3 regions of the Nordella sp. HKS 07 genome follow, and region 3 is predicted to be linked to each of the others. Evidence: predicted binding sites of a transcription regulator. Region 3 holds the regulator's gene; each other region holds the start of a gene.

Region 1 (7,480 bases), 2.8 Mb from region 3:
CCGTATCGTAGTCAAAGGCGGCGAGCTGATGCTGTCGGCGCGGCTCGGGCCGCAAGCTCAGCCGCTCGAGGATTGGCGCGATGCTTTCTGGACACTTCAGCCCATCGGCACCGTCGGTGAGACGAAGGCCCTCGAGATCCAGGAAGCGGCCCCTACCGTGCCCTTGCCGCCGGGGCGCTGGCGCCTCATCCTCAAGAGCGGGACGGTGACGGTGGAGCAGGATATCCAGGTGTCGCCCGGCAGCAAGATGCCCCTCGCCATCGATCTCGGCGGTGCACGCCTCACGGCACGCGCCATACCGGCGAGCGGCGAGCCCGCGGCCAATATCGTCTATTCGGTCTTCGCGCTCGATGCGGCGGGCCTGCCCGCCGCGTCGCCTGTTTACGAAGTCGGATCATCGGGCGACGCGGCGTCGATCCTCAGCGCCGGCAGATGGCGGGTGATCGCGCTCGATTCGGAGGGGCGTCAGGCGCAAACCAACATCGAGCTCGGCATCGGCGAAGAGCGCACCGTGGAGATGACGCTCAACTAAGATTGGTGGAATCGGACTTCGCCTTTATGCAGGAAACAGCTCTTGTCGAAGAGCGCCAGAGGTCTTGCCGTGACCGGGTCGCGCGCCGACCAGCACAAATCGCCAGACTTCAGGCGCGCGAGCAGATCGGCAGGCGACACACGCGCCGGGCCTTTGGCCGCCAGCAGGCTCCAGCTTGTGAAGCCCTCGCCCGCGGCGACATGATCGAGCGCCGCATGGAGGGCGGTGCTCTTGTCCCGCGACAGACGCCTGGCCTTGCGCTTCAGATGATAGATTGGAGGGGGGAGGCATGGGCCGTGCCGGAATCAGATCACAGCGGGACTCTGGGTGTGCCCCCGGAAATGATGTAGTCGCCATCGCGGCAACAATTAGTGTAACCCGATCACCGCCGCGAGGTTTCACGGTTCAATCGTGGAACCCTCTGCATCCTGCATGATCCTCATCGTTCCTAGGTTGGACGTGTAGTCGTTGTGCTGTCGGTCGCGACCACGACTCTCGCATCGTAGCTGAAAAGCGCCATTACTTTGTTCCAGAATTCGCCGCCAAGCATGATAAGGCTCACGATGATCCCCACGTCACCGACGATACTCCACAAGAGCTCGTTGGATTTCCAGTCCACGAAAATGCCGGGAAAATACGGAAACAATAACTGGAACATGATCGATAGTGCGAACAAGGCAATCCCAAAGCGATAGCGGGTTCGGCTTACTCGATCTTGCCAAATGCGTCCGAAGAATCTGGCCACATATTGCTTGACCAGATTAAAACCCGATTTGCCCATCACGGCTACCGCGGCGATTTTCGAGAGAAACGGCGTGATCGCAAGAAGTCCCGAAAGCGATGTCTTGACGCCCAGGTGCAAATTGGAATTGGTCACAAGTGGTATCAGCGCCAGTGCAACGTAGCCACCAACTATCAGGGCTACGCCAATGCCGAAACGCCAGCCCAGTTGTGTCGTACTTGCTTCTAATGTCACGTTGTTCACGAAGCTCATCCAGCTTCTTGATCGCGAATGGCAGTGCGCCAGAATCAAACTGATGATGCTGATTGGCCCGCACGCATAATGCACGTCCACGTTACTTATGCTTACCACCCGGAATGTACCGATACAAGCACACCTATGTGTCTGCGCCTGTGCTAGGTTATCCCACTAGAGTTTTCGTGATATTGCCCGCCTTTCAGCTAATGCAGTTGTTGCAGGCGGCTCTTCTTGCTTACTGAATCAGCTGGTGCCAGCAGCCCAAGCAACAATGATGCGACCACCCTTACGCCGCCTGGCGGAAGGCGGCGAGCTTCTGGCGGTAGCTGAGCGCCTCGACGATGTGAATGCGGCCGACGCGGTCCTGGCGATCGAGATCGGCGAGCGTGCGGGCGACACGGAGCACACGGTGATAGCCGCGCGCTGACAACATCATCTGATCGGAAGCCTCCTGCAGGATGCGCAGGCCCGCCTGGTCGGGTGTGGCGATCTCATCGAGCACCTGGCCGTCGGCCTCGGCATTGGTGGCGAGATGGCGCAAGCCCAATTTTGCGAAGCGGGCGCGTTGACGGTCACGCGCCTCGGCGACGCGGGCCGCCACCTCGGCGCTGCCTTCGGACGGCGATGGACGCGCCAGATCGGCAGCGCGCACCGCGCCGAGTTCGATCTGGATGTCGAGACGGTCGATGAGCGGCCCCGACAGGCGCGCCTGATAATCGCTCGCGCAGCGTTGCCCCTTTGCGCAAACATGGCCGGGCTCGCCCGCCATGCCGCATCTGCACGGATTCATCGCGGCGACCAGTTGGAAACGCGCCGGATAGGTCACGTGATAGTTGGCCCGCGCGACCTGCGTCTCGCCGGTTTCAAGCGGCTGGCGCAAGGCCTCGAGCACGCGCGGTTGAAATTCCGGCAATTCGTCGAGGAACAGCACGCCGTGGTGGCTGAGCGAAATCTCGCCCGGCTTGGCGCGCAAGCCCCCGCCGACAAGCGCCGGCATGCTGGCCGAATGATGGGGCGAGCGGAAGGGCCGCTTGCGGGTGACCTTGCCGTCCGGCAATTCACCGGCCAGAGATGCGATCATGCTCGTTTCCAGCATCTCGCGCGCGTCCATCGGCGGCAGGATCGAGGGCAGGCGCTGCGCCAGCATGGACTTGCCGGCGCCGGGCGGCCCGACCATCAGCAGATGGTGCGATCCAGCTGCCGCGACCTCGAGCGCGCGCTTGCCGGCTTCCTGGCCCTTGATGTCTCTCAGATCGGGCAAGCGGCTTTGCGCCTCGGCAATCCCCGGCTTGGGGCGCGACAGGACCTGGGCGCCTTTCACATGGTTGAGGATCTGGATGATCGTCTGTGGACTGAGGATATCGACTTCCTCCCCCGCCCAGGCTGCCTCGGGGCCGCAGGCTCGCGGGCAAATCAGACCCAGCCCTCGCGCATTGGCGGCGATCGCGGCGGGCAGTGCCCCGGTCACGGCGCCGAGCGCCCCGTCGAGGCCCATCTCGCCGATCACCATATAGCGGTTGAGGAAATCCTGCGGCAGCACGCCCAGAGCGGCGAGCACCGCGAGAGCGATCGGCAGGTCATAATGGCTGCCTTCCTTGGGCAGATCGGCGGGTGAGAGATTGACGGCGAGCCGCTTGCCCGGCAGCGCCAGGCCCACGGCGAAGAGCGCCGCCCTCACCCTTTCGCGGCTTTCCACCACCGCCTTGTCGGCAAGGCCCACGATGTTGAATTGAACCTGGCCCGCCAGGAACTGGGCCTGGACATCGACCGGCACCGCCTCGATGCCCTGAAAGGCGACCGTCGTTGCACGCGCCGTCATGAACGCCCCCTCTCAAGCTTTCAGAGGATAACCTGCCACAACGGAAAGATCAAGAACATTTAAAGAACGAACTGCTTGTCGCGCATTTTGTTGGCTTAATGCACCAATAAAGCCGCCTGTTTTGGATATAGGCGCCGAATAGTGGAGACGACGATAATCCGGACCCTCTTATTTCGAACCAAATTTGATCTCGTCAAATCGAACCTCGCTAAGGGAGGTTTGGCGCGGGAAATACAGCAGCCGCGATCCGGCACGCCATGGCGGCCGGATTTTGCACATCCGTGACGATCATGTCGCTGAAGTCGCGGCTGGCATAGCCTTCCTCATATATCTCGCGGATGCGCACGCGCTCTTCGTCATCGAGCGCGCGCGAACCGCGGTCCTCCAGAACCACCTCCAGGGTCACCACGACAAGTTTCGCGCCACGTTTCGCGCTCGCTTCCTGCAACCTCGAGAAATCCTCGTGCCGCAGCGGATAGGCGATGGCGAGAATTTCGCGGCCGTTCTCTTCGATGAGCCGCGCCAGCCTGGGGCAGGAAAGGTCTGTCCCAGTTACCGGGCAAGGGCTTCCAGATCAAGTTCCGAGTGGCGGCCGTCGTCCATATGAGCCTGAGGAAAAGCGACGAAGACGGCGCGGCCGCGGCATTCACCGCCGACCAGCCCGCCATTCCCGGCCTACTATTTTCGCTCTTGCGGTGGTAATTTCACCCGCGCATGCGAGGTGATCGAGAGCGAATACGGCCATGCGGCTGCTAATCGTCGAGGACGACCAAAAGACCGCCACCTATATCGTCCGTGGGCTGACCGAGGCCGGGCATGTCTGCGACTGCCTGGCCGATGGTCGTGACGGGCTGTTTGCCGCGACGCAGAACGGTTACGACGTGATCGTGGCCGACCGCATGATCCCGGGGTTGGACGGCCTGTCGATGGTCAAGGCAGCACGCGCGGCGGGCGTCAAGGCGCCGGTCCTGTTCCTCACCTCGGTCGGCGGCATCGACGACCGGGTCGAAGGGCTGGAAGCGGGCGGCGACGACTATCTGGTCAAGCCTTTCGCCTTCTCGGAGCTGCTCGCCCGCGTCAATGCGCTCGGCCGCCGACCGCCCCCGCTGAAACAGAAATCCATGCTGCGCGTCGCCGATCTCGAAATGGACCTGATCAAGCGCCGGGTGACGCGGCAGGGCCATGCGATCGAGCTTCAGCCGCGTGAATTCAGGCTGCTCGAGGTCCTAATGCAAGGCGAGGGGCGGATCATCACCCGGACCATGCTGCTGGAGCGGGTCTGGGATCTTAATTTCGATCCCAAGACCAGTGTCGTCGAGACCCATATCAGCCGGTTGCGGGCGAAGATCGACAAGCCTTTCGCAACATCGCTCCTCCATACCGTACGCAATGTAGGCTACAGCTTGCATGCGCCGTCTTGACCTGTGGCGCAGCACGCCGTTCCGGCTGGCCCTGAGCTTCGCATTCCTCGTCGTCCTTGTCTTTCTCCTGTCCGGCCTGATCGTTTATCAGCTGATGCGCGCCGATCTGTCAGCTCGCCTCGATGCGGCGGCGCACGAAGCCTTTTCGGTGATTTCCGCCACCTATGCCGGCGGCGACCTCGAAGATCTCGTCGCCGCGGTCGACAGCCACAGCCGGCTGGTGCCCGGGAAGGAGCAGCTTTTCTCCTTGACCGGTGCCAAGGGTGAGCATCTGGCGGGAAATCTGACGGTAAGCGATGTGCCGGCGGGGTTTTCCATCATCGATGACCGGACGACCGGCGTGCCGGAAGGAAGCAGCTACCGGGCCTATTCCGGCAAGGTGGGGGACAACAGCCTGACCGTGGCGCTCGGCGTCTCGCGGACCGAAGCGCTGGAAGGCATCATGCTGAAGGGCTTTGGCTGGGCGACGGTGATCATCAGCTGCCTCGCCGTGGCGGCGGGCGCGCTCCTCGCTTTGCGCCTGCAGCGCCGGCTGGATGCGATCGCCCACACCATGGGCGAGGTCTCGCAAGGCCGGCTCGCCGCGCGCATTCCCCTGATCGGCAATGGCGACGACATCGACGGCGTGTCGGCGCAGGTCAATGCCGCGCTCGATCGCCTGTCGGCGCTGGTGGACGGCATGCGGCAGGTCTCGAGCGACATCGCGCATGATCTGAAGACTCCGCTGAACCGCCTGCAGATGACCCTCGAGGCGGCTGACGAAAAAGCGGCCGCGGGTAAGGATGTTTCGGGAGAGATCGTCGAGGCCCTGGCGGAAAGCGGACAGATCAACGAGACCTTCGAAGCCTTGCTGCGCATCGCCCAGATCGAGGCGGGAGCGCGCAAGGCGCGTTTCGCCGACCTTAGTCTGGACAGCGTGATGGACACCATCGCCGAGATCTATGCCGACGTCGCTGAAGACAACGGAATGACGCTTTCGGTGCGCAAGACGCTGCAAGGTCCGGGCGGGCTGGTTCATGGCGACTCCGAGCTTCTGACCCAGCTTTTCGCCAATCTGGTCGAGAATTCCCTTCGCCATTGCCCGCGCGGCACTCAAATCGAGCTGGCGGTGAGGCGGGACGGCGACCTGGTAGTCGCGACCGTCGCCGATAACGGGCCGGGCATTCCCAAGGACGAGCACGACAAGGTGTTTCAGAGACTTTATCGGCTCGACAAGAGCCGCAGCACGTCCGGCAGCGGCCTCGGCCTCAGCCTCGTGCGCGCCATCGCCGATCTGCATAGCGCGGTGATCAGGCTCGAGGATCGCGCACCGGGGCTCGCCGTCAACGTGGATTTCCCGGCCGCGGACGGCGGCAGATAGCTCATCGGGCGCTTACCGATCCGTATTATTCCAGCGAACCGCCCGCAAACTGGCGCTCCTACCCTCGGCACATCTCTTCTCTTCGCACGGAGGATCGCAGCGATGGAAATCATCTCCGCCAAGGCGTCCCGGGTGGCCCTTGCGACCGCCCTCTTCTCGCTGGCCTGCCTTGGCACCGTTCTCTCCCTTGCCGGCACGTCGCCGGCCTTTTCCGCCGAGAAAGCGGTTCCGGCGGAAAAGAACCCTCCCGGAGACATTCCGGATAGCCAGGTCTTCATCGACTACGCGTCGCCACAGGGCTTCACCATGAAGGTCCCGGAAGGCTGGGCGCGGTCCGACCGCGCCGACGGCGCGAGCTTCGTCGACAAGCTGGACGGTGTCATCCTCCAGGTCGCGAAGACCGATGCGGCGCCGACCGTCGCGAGCGTCAAGACGAACGAGGTGCCGAGCCTCAAGAGTGCCGAGCGGGCGGTGACGGTGGCGTCCGTCAGCCTGGTGAAACTGCCCGCCGGACCGGCGATCCGCATCGTCTATACATCGAACTCGGAACCGAACGCGGTGACCAGCAAACAGGTCCGGCTGGAAAACGAGCGCTACCTGTATTTCAAGGACGGCAGGCTGGTCACCCTCGAACTTTACGCGCCGAAGGGGGCCGACAATGTCGACCAGTGGCAATTGATGTCCAGGTCGTTCCGCTGGAACTGACATGGCCACCCTCGTCGCGCATGAGCTCTACCGATTCTTCCATGTCGGCGAGGACGAGATATTCGCTCTGCGCGGGGTGAGTCTGCGCCTCAGGCCGGGCGAATTCGTCGCCTTGATGGGACCTTCGGGCAGCGGCAAATCCACGCTGCTGTCATGCCTGACGGGATTGGACGAACCGGATGGCGGCCACGTCCTGGTGGACGGCCTGCGCGTGACCCGGCGGCCGGAGGCAGAGAGGGCGCGTATTCGCGCCACCAGCTTCGGCATCCTGCTTCAATCCGGCAACCTGTTCCCCCATCTCAGCGTGGAGCAGAATATCCGCTTCCAGATGCGGCTCGCCGGCAAGGCGGACGACGCGCGCGTCGGCCAGCTTGTCGACATGGTCGGCTTGCGACATCGCGCGCATGCTTTCGCCACGCAGCTTTCCGGCGGCGAAACAGCGCGCGCCGGTCTTGCCGTGGCTCTCGCCGCCAACCCTCCGATCCTCGTCGCCGACGAGCCCACCGCCGAGGTCGACGCAGATACAGAGGGGCGGTTGATCGATCATTTCGAATCGCGGCGCCGCGCCGGTCTCACCACGTTGCTCGCAACCCACAGCCGCGCTTTGGCGCGCAAGGCCGACAGGATCATCCAGCTCTCCGACGGGAGGGTGGTGGATGACTGA
Region 2 (7,480 bases), 1.8 Mb from region 3:
AGGCCGACAAGGGCGCGCTCGTCGAACTGCCGTCCGATTTCGCGCTCGACGACTGGGTGCAATATGTGAACATGAAGGAATTCGGCTTCATGATGCCGATCCAGGCGCCGGAGCGGGCGATGGAGGTGTTCCGCGCCGAATTCGACGCCGCCTGGAATCACGGCGGCCTGTGGATCTCGGTCTGGCATCCCTTCGTATCGGGCCGCCTGGCGCGCGCCGAGGCGATCGTGCGTCTCATCGACCACATGCTCGCCAAGGGCGATGTGTGGTTCGCGCCGATGAGCGAGATCGCCGATCATGTGAATTCGCTGATCAAGACGGGTGTCTGGACGCCACGCACCGATCAGGTGCCGTTCTGGACGGAGCCCGTCGATCATCTCGTGACCGCCAGCCGAGGGTGACATGAAGCAAGCTCAGGAAAAACCGCCGATCGCTCTGTCGATCCGCAACCTCACCAAGAAATACGGCAAGGTGGCCGCGATCGATAATGTGTCGCTCGACATCGCGTCGGGCGAGTTCCTGAGCCTGCTCGGGCCGTCGGGCTCGGGCAAGTCGACCATCCTGATGGCGATCGCCGGCTTCGTGGCGCCGGATTCGGGCGAGATCCTGCTCAACGGCCAGAAGATCGACGCGCTGTCGCCGGAGAAGCGCAATTTCGGCGTGGTGTTCCAGGGCTATGCGCTGTTCCCGCATATGTCGGTGCGCGGCAATATCGCCTATCCGCTCAAACTGCGCGGCATCAAGGGGAGCGAGCTCGACGCCCAGGTCGAGCGCACCATCGATCTCGTGCATCTCTCCGCCTTGGCCGACCGCATGCCGCGGCAATTGTCGGGCGGCCAGCAGCAGCGCGTGGCGCTGGCGCGGGCGCTTGTGTTCGATCCCGCCGTCGTGCTGCTCGATGAGCCGCTGTCCGCCCTCGACAAGAAGCTCCGCGCCGAGCTGCAGTTCGAATTGCGCAGCCTGCATCAGCGCCTCCGCACCACCTTCGTCAATGTGACGCATGACCAGGAGGAGGCGATGACCATGTCTGACCGCATCGTCATCCTGCGCGACGGCGCGGTGCAGCAGATCGGCGCGCCTGACTCGCTCTACAACCGGCCCTCGACCCGTTTTGTCGCCGACTTCCTCGGCCGCGCCAATTTCCTCGAAGGCGCGATATCTTCGGTCAACGGCACCGAGCTCAAGATCGATGTGAAGGGCATCGCGGTGCGCCATGCCAAGGGCAGGGACGCGGCGGCCGCCGGCGAGAAGACGCTGCTCGCGCTGCGGCCCGAGCGGATTTCAGTCGTCTCTCCCGATGCCGCCAAGACGAGCCTCAACCGCATCGAAGGCAATGTCACGACCTCGGCCTTCGTCGGCAGCCAGTATGTTTATGTGGTGGAGACGCCGCTTGGGGTCCTCGAAAGCCAGATGCCGGCCTTCGAGGCAGGCCCGTTGCGCCAGCCCGGAGCTCAGGTTGCGGTGACCTGGTCGCCGGAAGCGGGCGTGCTCGTCAAGGATAAGTGACGATTTCCCTCACCCAGAGGTGCGACCCCGGCCTTGAGCCGGGGGAGCCTCGAAGAGTATGCTGCGGCGTGGGCGCTTTATCCTGAGGGGCGCTTCGAGGCCCGCCTTCGGCGGGCACCTCAGCGTGAGAATAGGAGCATGCTCCCCGTTGTTGTCTCAGCCACGCCGCGCCTTCTCGATCGCGGCGACGTCGATCTTCTTCATCGTCATCATAGCGTCGAAGGCGCGTTTTGCTTCCGCACCGCCGGCGGCCATGGCCTCCATCAGGACCCGCGGCGTGATCTGCCAGGACACGCCCCATTTGTCCTTGCACCAGCCGCATTCGCTTTCCTGCCCGCCATTGCCGACGATCGCGTTCCAATAGCGGTCGGTCTCTTCCTGGGTTTCGGTCGAGATCTGGAATGAGAAAGCTTCGTTATGCTTGAAAGCGGGGCCGCCATTGAGGCCGATGCAGGGAATGCCGGCCACGGTGAATTCCACCACCAGCGCGTCGCCCTTCTTGCCGCTGGGATAATCACCGGGTGCGTGATGCGTGGCGCCCACCTTGCTGTCGGGAAAGACGCCCGCATAGAAGCGCGCCGCGTCCTCGGCGTCCTTGTCGTACCACAGGCAAATCGTGTTCTTGGCCATTGCTTGTCCTCTTCGTCATCCGGATGATGATTTAGCGTCTGTGCTAGCCCCGCCACATTCGATGAAACGTCCAAATGCTGGAGAAAGTTCCGGAAGCCGGCGATCCGGTTCCCACCATGCGAGTGTAAGGACTAAAGCTCCTTCTCCGCAAGCTCCCGGAAATCATCGGGGACCGAACGCGGTGGCCCAAGAGCAACTGAAGCATAACCGACTGCTTCCCAGCCGAAGCGCTGGCGCACTTTGTCGATGGCGCGATCGGCCAGGAAACGAGCCATGCCCGGCCTGGCGCCGGGCAGGCGCTTCTCGTCGGCAAGACCGAAGGGCAATTCGAGTTGAAGCCAGGAGCGGTCATCGAGATGCGATACCGAGATCGCCAGCAGCGAGATGACCGTTTCCCGCGGATGATCGGCCAGCACGCCGCGCATCAGATCCTCGGCGATCTCGGCGAGGATCGCGGTCGCCGATACCGGAGCGTCGAGCGTCACCGAGCGCGTGACGGAGCGCAGATCGGCGAAGCGGACGCGCACCGTGACCGTGCGGCCGGGACGCGATTTTGAGCGCAATCGCGTGGCGACCCGGTCGGCGAGATGGCGCAAAGTTGGGCGGAAGACACGCTCCTCGGCGGGCTTCCTGCCGAGCGCCGATTGGGCGCCGGCTGACTGGGCGCGGTGGTGCGTCCTGATCTCGCGCGGGTCACGGTTCCAGGCGAGTGCGGTGAGTTTCTCGCCCGCGGCAGGCCCGAGCAAGCGCACCAACGCGCCTTTGTGCGTGTTGGCGAGCGCGCCGATCGTCGTGATCCCGAGGCTTGCGAGCCGCGCCTGTGTGGCCGGTCCCACTCCCCACATCAGCTCGACCGGCAGATCATACAGGAAGGCGAGCTCGGCGTTGGGATCGACGATGACAAGCCCATCGGGTTTCGCCACTTGCGAGGCGATCTTGGCCAGATGTTTGGTGCGCGCCACGCCGACCGATATGGGAAGACCCAGCTCCAGGCGCACGCGCCGGCGGATCGCCTCGGCGATCTCGGCAGGGGGGCCGAAGAGATGCGTGCAGCCTTTGACGTCGGCGAAAGCTTCATCGATCGAGATCCGCTCGACGAGCGGCGTGAAATCGCCGATCACGCGGATCGCAGCGTCGCCCAGCCGCTGATAATCCTTGAAATGGCCGCCGACGAAAATGAGACCGGGACAAAGTTCGCGGGCCTTGCGTCCCGGCATGCCGCCCCTCACCCCGAAGGCTTTCGCTTCATAAGAGGCCGCCAGCACCACGCCGCCGCCCACCGCGACCGGCTTGCCGCGGAGCGACGGGTCGAGCAGTTGCTCCACCGAGGCGTAGAAGGCATCGAGATCGGCATGCAGGATCGTGGCGGGACTTTCCATTCCTGGAGCCTTCGCAGCGCTGAGTCAAATTGGAACATAATGAGAACAGATGGAATGACTGTCAATCCACTTCGTCGAGCCGTCGCATGAGGGCACAAGCGCTCACTGCGCAGCCTGCGGAGATCAAGGTCCTGATAACCGGGCTTTCCGGAAACCGACCCAGGTCTCCCGGCCCCTTGTCGGCGGCCTTATTTCCGATCCTGCCTGGATTTGCCCACTTCGACACCGCCGCGCGCCCGTGTTATTTTCGCCGGAGCCACTGCTGCAACAGGGCGATGCAGACATGATCGCTAACCGCCGATTGGTCGCGATTCTGGTTGCCGACGTTGTCGGTTACAGTCGGCTCATGGAGGCGGATGAGTCAGGAACGCTAGCGGCGCTTCTGGACTGGCAAAAGGCAATACTCGAGGTGGTCTTGCGCCGGCACGATGGCCGGCTTGTCAAGCTCATGGGCGACGGTGTCCTCGTCGAGTTCGGGAGTGCCGTCAATGCGGTCGCCGCGGCGCTAGAGCTTCAAGGAAAAATGGCGGAAGCCAATGAGAACGTGGCTGGAGACCGGCAGATCGTCCTTCGGATCGGTATAAATCTCGGCGACGTCCTCGATGAGGGGGAAGACATCTATGGCGACGGCGTCAATATCGCCGCGCGTCTCGAAACGCTATCGGAGCCAGGTGGAGTCGTAATCTCTCGTGCCGTTCATGAGCAGGTGCGCGGCAAGATCGACGCCACGTTGGACGATCTCGGCGAACATTCCCTCAAGAACATTGCCAAGCCGGTAAGGGTGTTTCGAGTAAGTGCCGGGAAGAGCGCCGCACCTTCATTGGGAGCTCGTCCCTCTTCGTCCGAAAGGCCCACCATCGCCGTTCTCCCCTTCTTTAACATGAGCCGTGATCCCGAACAGGACTATTTCAGCGACGGAATCACCGAAGACATCATCACTGAACTCTCGCGCTTTCACGAGCTGTCGGTCGTGGCGCGCAATACGTCATTCCAGTATCGCGGGAAAGCCGTCGATGTGAAGCGCGTCGGCCAGGCCCTGCGCGCACAATATGTTGTTGAAGGGAGCGTCCGAAAATTCGGCAGCTATACTCGCATTACCGCGCAACTCATTGACACGGAGTCCGGCAACCATCTTTGGGCTGAGCGATTTGACCGGGATCAGGAGGATATTTTTGTCGTCCTGGATCAAGTTATCAGTTCGCTGGTTGGCACTCTTGTCGGGCGCCTTGAGGCTATGGGTGCGGGGCAGGGCAAACGGCAATCCACCAGCATGAGGGCGTATGACTTCTTCCTGCGTGGACTGGCGTTGCCCGCTGGAGACATCGCCGCAGAGCGAGAAGCACGCATATTGTTCGAAAAGGCGATCGAGCTCGATCCGAGATTCGGACGAGCTTACGCCATGATCGCTTATCTGCTTGCTCAAGATTGGTTCCGTGAGCCCGCCGATTCGAAGGCAACGCTCGAACAGGCTCTCGAAGTGGCCAAGACAGCGGTACGGCTCGATGATACGAATGGTCACAGTCATCAGATCCTTTCCTGGGTCTACCTGAATCTTCGCGAACTCGAGTCGGCCGAGCATCACTACCGACGCGCCATGGAGCTCAATCCAAACAGCGCCGCGAATCTCACTGGGATGGGAGATCTGCACATCTTTTGGAGCCGAACCCAGGAAGGATTCGAGTGGTATCGCCGGGCAAAGATCGTCGACCCGCATTTCAATCCCGCTTGGTGGTGGCGAATGATCGGTGTCGCGCATTTCAATGCCCGTCAGTATGATGAAGCCGTGACCGCATTCAGTCGGGCGCCTGCCTTACCGGCCTGGGCCCACGCTTATGTGGCCGCCTGTCACGCGTATGGGGTCCGGAACGAGAAGGCGCACGCTTCGGCCGCAGAGGTGCTGAGGTTGTTTCCCGAGTTTTCGGCGCGTCGGCTTGCGGATAAAGAGGCCTACAAACTCCCTAACGACAGGGAGCATCTGCTCGCGGGGCTGCTCAAAGCCGGGTTGCCAGAGTAATTTGGGGAAGCATATGCGGCGGCTGTGGCTACCTTAAATCGCTGGCTCATCTCACAGGTGATCGCGCTCCCTATTTCACCCTCTGGATCAGCGACATCGCGGCGGCGGGCGCCTTGGGCTTGAAGCCGTTGATCATGAAGACGAAGACGTCGCGCGATTTGGGCGGTTTCGCTTCCGGCTTGGCGATGGTTTCGAGATCACCGGGTGCGCCACCCTCGGCCCATGATTTGGCGCGCTTCGCCCAGTCGTCGAGCGCCTTGGGCGCATAGCCGGTCTCGATTGTCTCCGACATGCGCTGCAGGCGGGCATAAACGAAAGGCGCCGTCACATCGGCGATCTCGGGGAAGCTCTCCTTGTCGGTATAGACTGTCGCCACCTTGTATTTGCGCAACAGCTCGATGAATTCCGGCACCTTGAAGCTTGGATGGCGCACCTCGACCACATGGCGCAAGGGCAGACCGTCCTGCGTGTCGGGAAGAAACTTGAGGAATGCCTCGAAGTCGTCGGGCTCGAACTGCTTGGTCGGCAGGAACTGCCAGTTGATGGGACCGAGCTTCTCTTTCAACTGGGTGATGCCGCTGGTGATGAAACGTTCGACCGACTGGCCGGCCTCGGCCAGCACGCGGCGGTTGGTGCTGAAGCGCGTGCCCTTGACCGAAAAGACGAAGCCCTCGGGCGTCTCGTCGCGCCAGCGCGCGAAGCTCTCCGGCTTCTGGCTGCCGTAATAGGTGCCGTTGATCTCGATCGCGGTGAGCTGCCGGCTTGCATATTCGAGCTCGCGCTTCTGCGCCAGGCCTTTGGGGTAAAAGCTGCCGCGCCAGTCCTCGAAGGTCCAGCCGCCGATGCCGACGCGGATCTTTCCGGTGGGGGACTTGGCCATGCGATGATCTCCGGGACTGGGAACGGGCGGTGAGACTACAACAGGATTTTAGAGGTGTCTGCTGTCAGTGTCTGGCAGCAGTCTTGCCATAGGCCTTGAGGAAGGTGTTGACCGCCTGGGTAGCGGCGGCGCGGATCTGCGCCTCCGTCGGCTTGTCGCCCAGCAGCGTGCCGACATAGAGATCGGCATTGACGAGAGCCTGAAACTGGCGCGCCGCGATGTCGGGATCCTCGATTTCGAGATAGCCCAGATGATGCAGTTTGGCGAAGCGGGCACCGATTGCCGCCCAGGCCCGCTCGGGGCCGAGCGTGCGCCAGGGCGCGAAGAGCTCGGGGTAACGTTCGCCCTCGGCCTGGATCAGCTTGCGCAGAATGATGCAGTCGCGGTTGCACAGGCAGTTGGAGGCGAGCTTCGCCGCGAAATCGACAAGTTCAGCGGCCAGATCCACCGGCCGCTCGGGGAAGGCGGCGAGAGTGGCGAAGAGAGTGGCGTTGGCGCGTTCGGTCATGTCCTTGACCACCGCGGTGAACAGCCTCTCCTTGTCCGTGTAGTGATTGTAGATGGTCTGGCGCGACACGCCCGCCTCGGCGGCGATCGTCTCGATGCTGGCGCTGGCGAAACCATCCCGGCAGAAGACCATGGTCGCCGCGTCGAGAATGGAGAGCCGCTTGGCGGCATGGGTTCGGGGCGAGGAGCCTGCGATGGTGCTGACCAGTTCTGTCATGTCGCAGGGATAATAGGGGGGCTTGACAGTTTTGACAACTCTGTCCAATAATTTAGGCTAATCTGTCTTGCGAAGTCGCGCCCACTTGCCCCGACTCCTCGCGCGACCGTGATTTCTGATTGAATTCAATAACTTCGAGGTTGCGCCGGCCTGCCGGCGCGGCCCGCGACGGGGGATCTCTACGCCATGCAGACGCATTTCATCCGCAATGCCGTGATTCTGGGACTGCTTTCGGCGATCGGGCCATTTGCCATCGACATGTATCTGCCGGCGCTGCCCACCATCGGACAGAGCCTCAATGCCGATATCACGTCGGTGCAGCTGAGCCTGATGCTGTTCTTCATCTC
Region 3 (7,480 bases):
CGATCAAGGGACTGCGTGTCGGCATCCCGAAGGAATACCGCGTCGACGGCACGCCGGCCGAGATTGATGCTTTGTGGGACAGAGGCGCCAGGTGGCTGAAAGAGCAGGGCGCCGAGATCGTCGAGATCTCGTTGCCGCACACCAAATACGCACTGCCGGCCTATTACATCGTGGCGCCGGCGGAAGCCTCGTCCAATCTCGCCCGCTATGACGGCGTGCGCTATGGCCTGCGCGTGCCGGGCGACGACATCCTGTCGATGTATGAGAATACCCGCGCCAAGGGCTTCGGCCGCGAAGTGCAGCGCCGCGTGATGATCGGCACCTATGTGCTCTCGGCCGGCTACTACGATGCCTATTATGTGCGCGCCCAGAAAGTCCGTACCTTGATCAAGCAGGACTTCGACAAAGCCTGGGACAAGGTGGACGTGGTGCTCACCCCGGCGACGCCGAGCCCGGCCTTCGCGCCCGGCGAGATCACCGATCCGGTGCAGATGTATCTGAATGATATCTTCACCGTGACGGTGAACATGGCGGGCTTGCCGGGCATCTCGGTGCCGGGCGGCCTGTCGGAGCAGGGACTTCCCATGGGGCTGCAGCTCATCGGCAAGCCCTTCGACGAAAAGACGTTGTTCCAGGTCGGCCATGCCATCGAGGAAGCGGCCGGAAAGTTCGAAGCGCCGAAATGGTGGTGACCTCATCCGCTGCGGGGGATGAGAGGCATTCGATCCCCCAGCCGGCATGAGGTTTGATGCGACGCTATCCGCTCCGGCCGGCCCCCATATGCGTGATCGTCTCGAATAGCGCGAGATAATCGGGCTCGATCATCGCGATGGGTCTTCCCGCGGCTTCCGCCAGCTTCTGCTGATAGACCAGGAACTTGCCGGACGGCACGCTCGCCACAGCTGCATAGGCCGGATCGGCCATTGCCTCCTCGAGCGGCACAAACTCCACGCCCTCGTTGATCAACTGACCGAACAGCTCATCGGCGATATCGGCGAAAAACGGCAAGGTGTGTCCGAGCGTGATGCCTGTGATTTCCCGTCCAAACCACCGGCGCGCGCTCAGATTGTCATAGCGCAGCTGCGCCAGCGAAAACTCCAGAAATGTCCGCCGGACAAGAGCCGTTCCCTCATGATAGCCCTGCTCGCGGCAGTTGAGATAGGCCCGGTTCCAGCGCCACTCGTAAAGCCAGCTCGTGACCTCTGCCGTCTCGTAGTTCTGCGCGGCGAGAAAGTTGCGCAGCGTATCGCGCTTTTCCTCTGTGTCACCCCAGTAACATAGTGGGTGCCGGAAATAGCGTTTCGGCGCCGTTGCCAGCCATGGCATCAGGCAGCGTTCTCCCAAATCGATGTCCTCCATATAGGTTTCAGCGGAGACGTCGTTCAGTTCGATGTGACTGTGCGTATGGTTCGCGACGTGATGGCCGTCGGCAACCCAGCCATCCATAATCGCGCTGAATTCCGGGTGCTTGATGAGGGACCATGAGTTGGCGAAGGCATATACGCCTTTGATCTTGTGACGGTCGAGCGCCGCCTTGATGTCCTCGACTATTCCGGCGGCAGAATAGCCCGGCGGGGGATAGGACATAGGCCAGAGGGGCAGGTCATCAAGCGTGAAGGCCATCTTCATGCACGTCTCCGCTTCTCGGTGACCGGGAATAAACATTCCTCTAAGTAATAATCGGATTCAAGCGGTCTCGGCGCATGCCCATGCCGTTGGACAAAAAAGAGCCGGGCGGATTGCGCCCGGCTTGTCACGTCCGCCCAGAATGGACAGAGATCAATATTTGCGGATGAGTCCGACGAGGCGGCCCTGCACATTCACGCGATCGGGGCCGAAGATACGCGTCTCGTAAGCCGGATTGGCGGCTTCGAGCGCAATCGAATCGCCCTTCTTGCGGATCCGCTTCAGCGTCGCTTCCTCATTGTCGACGAGCGCCACGACGATGTCGCCATTGGTGGCGCTGTCGCCCTTGCGGATGAGCACCGTGTCACCGTCGAAGATGCCGGCATTGATCATCGAGTCGCCCTTGACCTCGAGCGCGAAGTGCTCGCCCGAGCCCAGCATTTCGGGAGGCACGGTGATATTGTGCGAGTGATCCTGGATGGCCGAGATGGGGACGCCGGCGGCGATCCGGCCCATCACCGGCACAATGGCCGCCCGCGGCGCGCCACTGCCGGCATGCGGGATCGGCTTCACCTTGCCGAGATTGCCTTCGATGACATTGGGACTGAAGCCCGGCCGTTTGGCTGTCAAGAGGCTGGGGCTGTGGGCGTCCGGCAGTTTCATGACTTCGAGCGCCCGCGCCCGGTTGGGCATGCGGCGGAGAAAGCCGCGCTCCTCGAGCGCGAGGATCAGCCGGTGGATGCCGGATTTGGACTGCAGGTTCAGCGCTTCCTTCATCTCCTCGAAAGAGGGGGACACGCCGTCTTCCTTAAGCCGCTCGTTGATGAAAAGGAGAAGTTCCAGTTGTTTGCGTGTCAGCATGGCGTGACCTGTTCAAAGAACGTTCCGGGGAAGTCGATCAGCAAGAATCGGAACAAATACAAAACGAGAATAAGCGTTCCCGTTTGGTTCGGCAAGCTGAAACTGGTCGGTCGTTCAAAAATCGAGCGGCAACAGGTCGATAAGGTCGCCTGAGGACGCGGCCGGGGCGAAAGGCGGCCGGACGATGAGGCCCTGCGCCTCGGTGAGGGCGCGCTGCATCGACGAGTCCTGAACCGCCAGGGGGGTGGCTTCGTAAGCGCCATCGCTGCGGCGCGCGACCCGGGCGCGAAGATAATCCTGTCTCAGATCATTGGCCGGCAGATCGCATCCAAGCCGGGCCTTGACGATGTCGTCGGTCGGCGGAAGACCGAGCAGGGTGAGAAGCAGCGGTTTGAGGAAAATCCGCGCGCAGACGAACGCTGAGACGGGATTGCCCGGCAGGCCCAGAATCCGTTGCCGGCCCTTGCGGGCGAACATGAGCGGTTTCCCGGGCCGGAGCGCGATTTTCCAGAAATCGAGCTCTATTCCCTCTGCCTTGAGGGCAGCCTGTACAAGGTCGTGATCCCCGACCGAGGCGCCACCGGTCGTCAGAAGGATATCTGCGCCGGCCGCCTTCCGGACGGCCCTGGAAATGGCTTTGATATTGTCCGGGACGATGCCCAGGTCGATCGCATCGCCGCCATAGCGGCGAACAAAGGCCACGAGAGCGAAGCTGTTCGAGGAAACGATCTGGTCGGCCCTGGGCATGTTGCCGGGGGAAACCAGTTCATCGCCGGTCGTGAAAATTGCGACCCTCGGCCGCTTCGTGACCGGAAGCTCGGGCCAGTTCATTGCTGCGGCCAGTCCGATCTCGCGGGCCCCGAGAAGGGTCCCTCTGCGGAGCACGTCCTGGCCCCTGGCAAAGTCTAGGCCCTTGCGCCTTATATGCTGGCCCTCGAATTTGGCGGCCACGGTGATGTCGACATGGTCATTTGCGGCTTCGGTACTCTCCTGGATGACCACCGTGTCGGCGCCCTTGGGCACCGGCGCCCCAGTGAAAATCCGCACCGCCTGGCCGGACTTGACCGTGCCCGCGAAGCCGTGACCGGCCGGGGCGGCGCCGATCACCGCGAGCCGGGCAGGAACGGCGGTGACATCGGCAAAGCGCACCGCATAGCCGTCCATAGCGGAAGCCGGGAAGGGGGGCTGGTCGCGCCTGGCCTTGATATCGGCGGCGAGCACCCGGCCGGCGCATTCATGCAACCGGACAGTCTCGCGCGACAGCGCCCTGGCGCCTTTCAGGATGCGGTCCTTGGCCTCGCCGACCGGCATGAGCGCCATTTTGTCAGTCTCCGGTGAAATGGCCGGACTTGCCGCCGGACTTCTCGATGAGGCGGATATCGCCGATGCGCATGGCGCGGTCGGCCGATTTGCACATGTCGTAGATGGTGAGGCAGGCGACCGACACGGCGGTGAGCGCCTCCATCTCGACCCCGGTCTTGCCCTCGACCTTGACGGTGGCCTCGACCTCGATGGCCGAAGCCTTGGCGTCGGGCGTGAAATCGACCGTGACGCCCGAAATCAGCAGCGGATGGCAGAGCGGGATGAGCTCGTGGGTCTTCTTGGCCGCCATGATGCCGGCGATGCGCGCCGCCGCCAGCACATCGCCCTTCTTGGTGCGGCCTTCGGTGATCATCGCCAATGTCTCGGCATTCATGGCGATGCGGCCGCGCGCGGTGGCGAGGCGCGTCGTCACGTCCTTGGCCGAGACGTCGACCATGCGGGCGTGGCCCTTGTCGTCGAGATGGGTGAGCTTGCTCATGTCCGCTTCAGGATAGCACGGGTTGCTTCGGCGACATCCTCCTGCCGCATCAGGCTCTCGCCGATGAGGAAGGCATTGACGCCGGCCCGCGAGAGCCGGTCGAGATCGCCGGGCGCGAAGAGTCCGCTTTCGCCGACGATCAGCCGGTCCTTCGGCACCATGGGCGCCAGGCGCTCGGTCGTCGCCAGCGTCGTCTCGAAAGTGTGGAGGCTGCGGTTGTTGATGCCGATGAGCTTCGTCGAAAGCTTCAGCGCACGCTCGAGCTCCTTCTCGTCATGGACTTCCGCCAGCACATCCATGCCCCAGTCGAAGGCGGCCGCCTCGAGCTCACAGGCGAGCGCATCGTCGATCATCGCCAGGATGAGGAGGATGCAGTCCGCGCCCCAGGCGCGTGCTTCCGCAACCTGATAGGGATCGAGCATGAAATCCTTGCGCAAGGCGGGAAGCTGCGTGACCGCGCGCGCCGCGCCCAAATATTCCGGCGCGCCCTGGAAGGAGGGCGCGTCGGTGAGCACGGAGAGGCAGGCGGCCCCGCCATCCTCATAGGCCATCGCCAGCTGTGGCGGATTGAAGTCGGGCCGGATCAGTCCCTTGGACGGACTGGCCTTCTTGATTTCGGCGATGAGCGCCCACTGGCCTTGCGCAATCTTCGCCTCGAGCGCCGCCGCGAAGCCGCGCACCGGCGGCGCGTCGAGCGCCATCACGTCGAGCTCGCGCTCGCCGACCTCGGCTCTTGCCTTGGCGACCTCTTCGCGCTTGTAAGCGGCGATCTTGTCGAGAATGGTGGCCATCACTCTACCCGTTCGATACCTTGACGAGCTTCTCCAGGACGCTTCCGGCACCGCCGCTATCGATGGACTTTTGCGCCTGCGCCACGCCGTCCTTCAAATCCTTCGCTTTGCCGGCAACGAGCAGCGCGGCGGCGGCCGTCATGACGGCCGCGTCGCGAAAGGCGTTCTTCTGGCCTTCCAATACGCCTCTGAGCGCTTCGGCATTCTGGGCCGCGTCACCGCCTTTGAGATCGGCGGCGGAAGAGCGGGCGATGCCGACGTCTTCCGGCGTGATCTCGGTCGAAGTGACCTTGCCGTCCTTAAGTTCGGCGATCCAGGTGGTTCCCGACGGCACGATCTCGTCGAAGCCGCCTTCGCCATGGCAGATCCAGGCGCGCTCCGAGCCCAGATTGTTGAGCACATGGGCGAGGGGCTCGACCCAGGCTCTGGCAAAGACACCGGTGACCTGGCGCTTGACGCCCGCCGGATTGGATAGGGGACCCAGCAGGTTGAATATCGTCCGCGTACCGAGCTCGACCCGGGACGGTCCGACATGCTTCATCGAGACGTGATGCGCCGGCGCGAACATGAAGCCGCAGCCGGCCTCGTCGATGCAGTGGCTGATCTGAGCCGGCGTGAGGTCGATCTTGATGCCGAGCGCCATCAGCACATCGGCCGAGCCCGACCTGGACGACAGCGCCCGGTTGCCGTGCTTGGCGATCTTGAGCCCGGCGCCGGCGGTGACGAAGGCCGCGCAGGTCGAGATGTTGTAGGAGCCCGATGCATCGCCGCCGGTCCCCACGATATCGATGGCATCGCCTGGCGCCACAACCGGCGTCATCTTCTCGCGCATGATCTCGACGGCGCCGGTAATCTCGTCCACCGTTTCGCCGCGTACCCTGAGCGCCATCAGGAAGCCGCCGATCTGCGACGGCGTCGCGTCGCCCGACATCAGCACGTCGAAGGCCGCGCGGGCCTCCTCACGCGTCAGCGCCTGGCCATTGGCGGCCTTGGCGATGAGGGGTTTGAGGTCTGTCGGCATCACACGGCCCCCGCTTGTTCGAGGAAGTTCTTCAATAGGGTGTGACCATGCTCGGAGGCAATGCTCTCCGGGTGGAACTGCACCCCGTGGATCGGCTTGGTCTTGTGCTGGAGGCCCATGATGATGCCGTCCTCGGTCTCGGCGGTGACTTCGAGGCTGGCGGGCAGGCTGTCGCGCTCGACGATGAGCGAATGATAGCGCGTCGCCGCGAAGCCATCCGGCACCGTGGCGAAGATGCCCTTGGCCTGATGGCGTATGCCCGACATCTTGCCGTGCATCAGCTTCGGTGCCCGGATCACCTTGCCCCCGAAGGCCTGGCCGATCGCCTGATGGCCGAGGCAGACGCCGAGGATCGGCACCTGGTCCTGTGCCTTGGCGATGAGGTCGAGGCAGATGCCGGCCTCATTGGGGGTGCAGGGACCCGGCGACAGCACGATCGCCTTGGGCCTGGCCGAAAGGACCTGACCGACGCTGATCTTGTCGTTGCGGTGCACCACCGTCTCGGCGCCGAGATCGCCGAGGAAGTGATAGAGGTTCCAGGTGAAGCTGTCGTAATTGTCGATGAGGATGATCATGAGTGATGCCTCCTCTCCTGCGCTCGCATTGTGAATACAGCGCCAGACGTTTCCCTTCTTCCGCTTGCGGGAGAAGGTGGCCGACAGGCCGGATGAGGGTGTTGGTTCAGCGTGTTCGCTGCGTGAAGAATAGTGCAGCGCGGGCCATCTGGGTGATCTTCCCAAGCGGGGAGAACACCCTCATCCGCCCTTCGGGCACCTTCTCCCGCAAGCGGGAGAAGGGGGAACGTGCAGACCGATCGCTCGTGGGGACCAGATTTCATCATTGTCCCCTCCCGGCGCGGCCGGCGAAGCGGACCGCGTCATCGGCGGCGCGGAACAGCGCCTTGGCCTTGTTCACGCATTCGGCATGCTCGGATTCCGGTACGCTGTCGGCGACGATGCCGGCGCCCGCCTGCACATACATCTTGCCGTCTTTCACGATCGCCGTGCGCAGCATGATGCAGGTGTCCATGTCGCCATCGGCCGAGAAATAGCCGGCACAGCCGGCATAGGCGCCGCGCTTCTCTCCCTCGAGCTCATCGATGATCTGCATGGCGCGCACTTTAGGCGCTCCCGACACGGTGCCGGCCGGGAAACCCGCCACCAGCGCGTCGATCGCGTCATGCTTCCGGGCCAGCTGGCCTTCGACATTGGACACGATATGCATCACATGACTGTAATATTCGAGGATGAACTGGTCCGTCACCTTGATCGATCCGATTTCGGCGACGCGGCCCACATCATTGCGCCCGAGATCGAGCAGCATCAGATGCTCGGCGCGTTCCTTAGGATCGGCCAGAAGTTCTTCCGCCATCGCCCGGTC

What was found. Region 3 encodes LexA, which represses DNA repair genes until DNA is damaged. Its sites were predicted from a motif close to TGTTCNNNNTGTGTTCNG; they were not measured.
Region 1: a site for LexA is predicted at 3,382-3,399, ahead of G5V57_RS14030 (YifB family Mg chelatase-like AAA ATPase). Genes of this name have one in related genera too.
Region 2: a site for LexA is predicted at 3,546-3,563, ahead of dinB (DNA polymerase IV). Genes of this name have one in related genera too.

The regions. Positions count from the first base shown of each region.
Region 1 covers NZ_CP049258.1:2,968,623-2,976,102, reverse strand. Annotated here, with positions in the region: gene G5V57_RS14040 (hypothetical protein) at 1-532, shown strand, start outside; gene G5V57_RS14035 (hypothetical protein) at 981-1,517, opposite strand; gene G5V57_RS14030 (YifB family Mg chelatase-like AAA ATPase) at 1,798-3,330, opposite strand; gene G5V57_RS14025 (hypothetical protein) at 3,539-3,778, opposite strand; gene G5V57_RS14020 (winged helix-turn-helix domain-containing protein) at 4,074-4,751, shown strand; gene G5V57_RS14015 (sensor histidine kinase KdpD) at 4,738-6,111, shown strand; gene G5V57_RS14010 (hypothetical protein) at 6,214-6,816, shown strand; gene G5V57_RS14005 (ABC transporter ATP-binding protein) at 6,818-7,480, shown strand; gene G5V57_RS14000 (ABC transporter ATP-binding protein) at 7,473-7,480, shown strand, end outside.
Region 2 covers NZ_CP049258.1:385,937-393,416, reverse strand. Annotated here, with positions in the region: gene G5V57_RS01870 (polysaccharide deacetylase) at 1-401, shown strand, start outside; gene G5V57_RS01865 (ABC transporter ATP-binding protein) at 403-1,506, shown strand; gene G5V57_RS01860 (VOC family protein) at 1,663-2,136, opposite strand; gene dinB (DNA polymerase IV) at 2,268-3,515, opposite strand; gene G5V57_RS01850 (adenylate/guanylate cyclase domain-containing protein) at 3,799-5,529, shown strand; gene G5V57_RS01845 (DUF72 domain-containing protein) at 5,600-6,409, opposite strand; gene G5V57_RS01840 (TetR/AcrR family transcriptional regulator C-terminal domain-containing protein) at 6,474-7,133, opposite strand; gene G5V57_RS01835 (multidrug effflux MFS transporter) at 7,320-7,480, shown strand, end outside.
Region 3 covers NZ_CP049258.1:5,818,444-5,825,923, forward strand. Annotated here, with positions in the region: gene gatA (Asp-tRNA(Asn)/Glu-tRNA(Gln) amidotransferase subunit GatA) at 1-692, shown strand, start outside; gene G5V57_RS27385 (polysaccharide deacetylase family protein) at 757-1,629, opposite strand; gene lexA (transcriptional repressor LexA) at 1,780-2,487, opposite strand; gene glp (gephyrin-like molybdotransferase Glp) at 2,602-3,807, opposite strand; gene moaC (cyclic pyranopterin monophosphate synthase MoaC) at 3,812-4,288, opposite strand; gene trpC (indole-3-glycerol phosphate synthase TrpC) at 4,285-5,079, opposite strand; gene trpD (anthranilate phosphoribosyltransferase) at 5,084-6,100, opposite strand; gene G5V57_RS27415 (aminodeoxychorismate/anthranilate synthase component II) at 6,100-6,675, opposite strand; gene trpE (anthranilate synthase component I) at 6,938-7,480, opposite strand, start outside.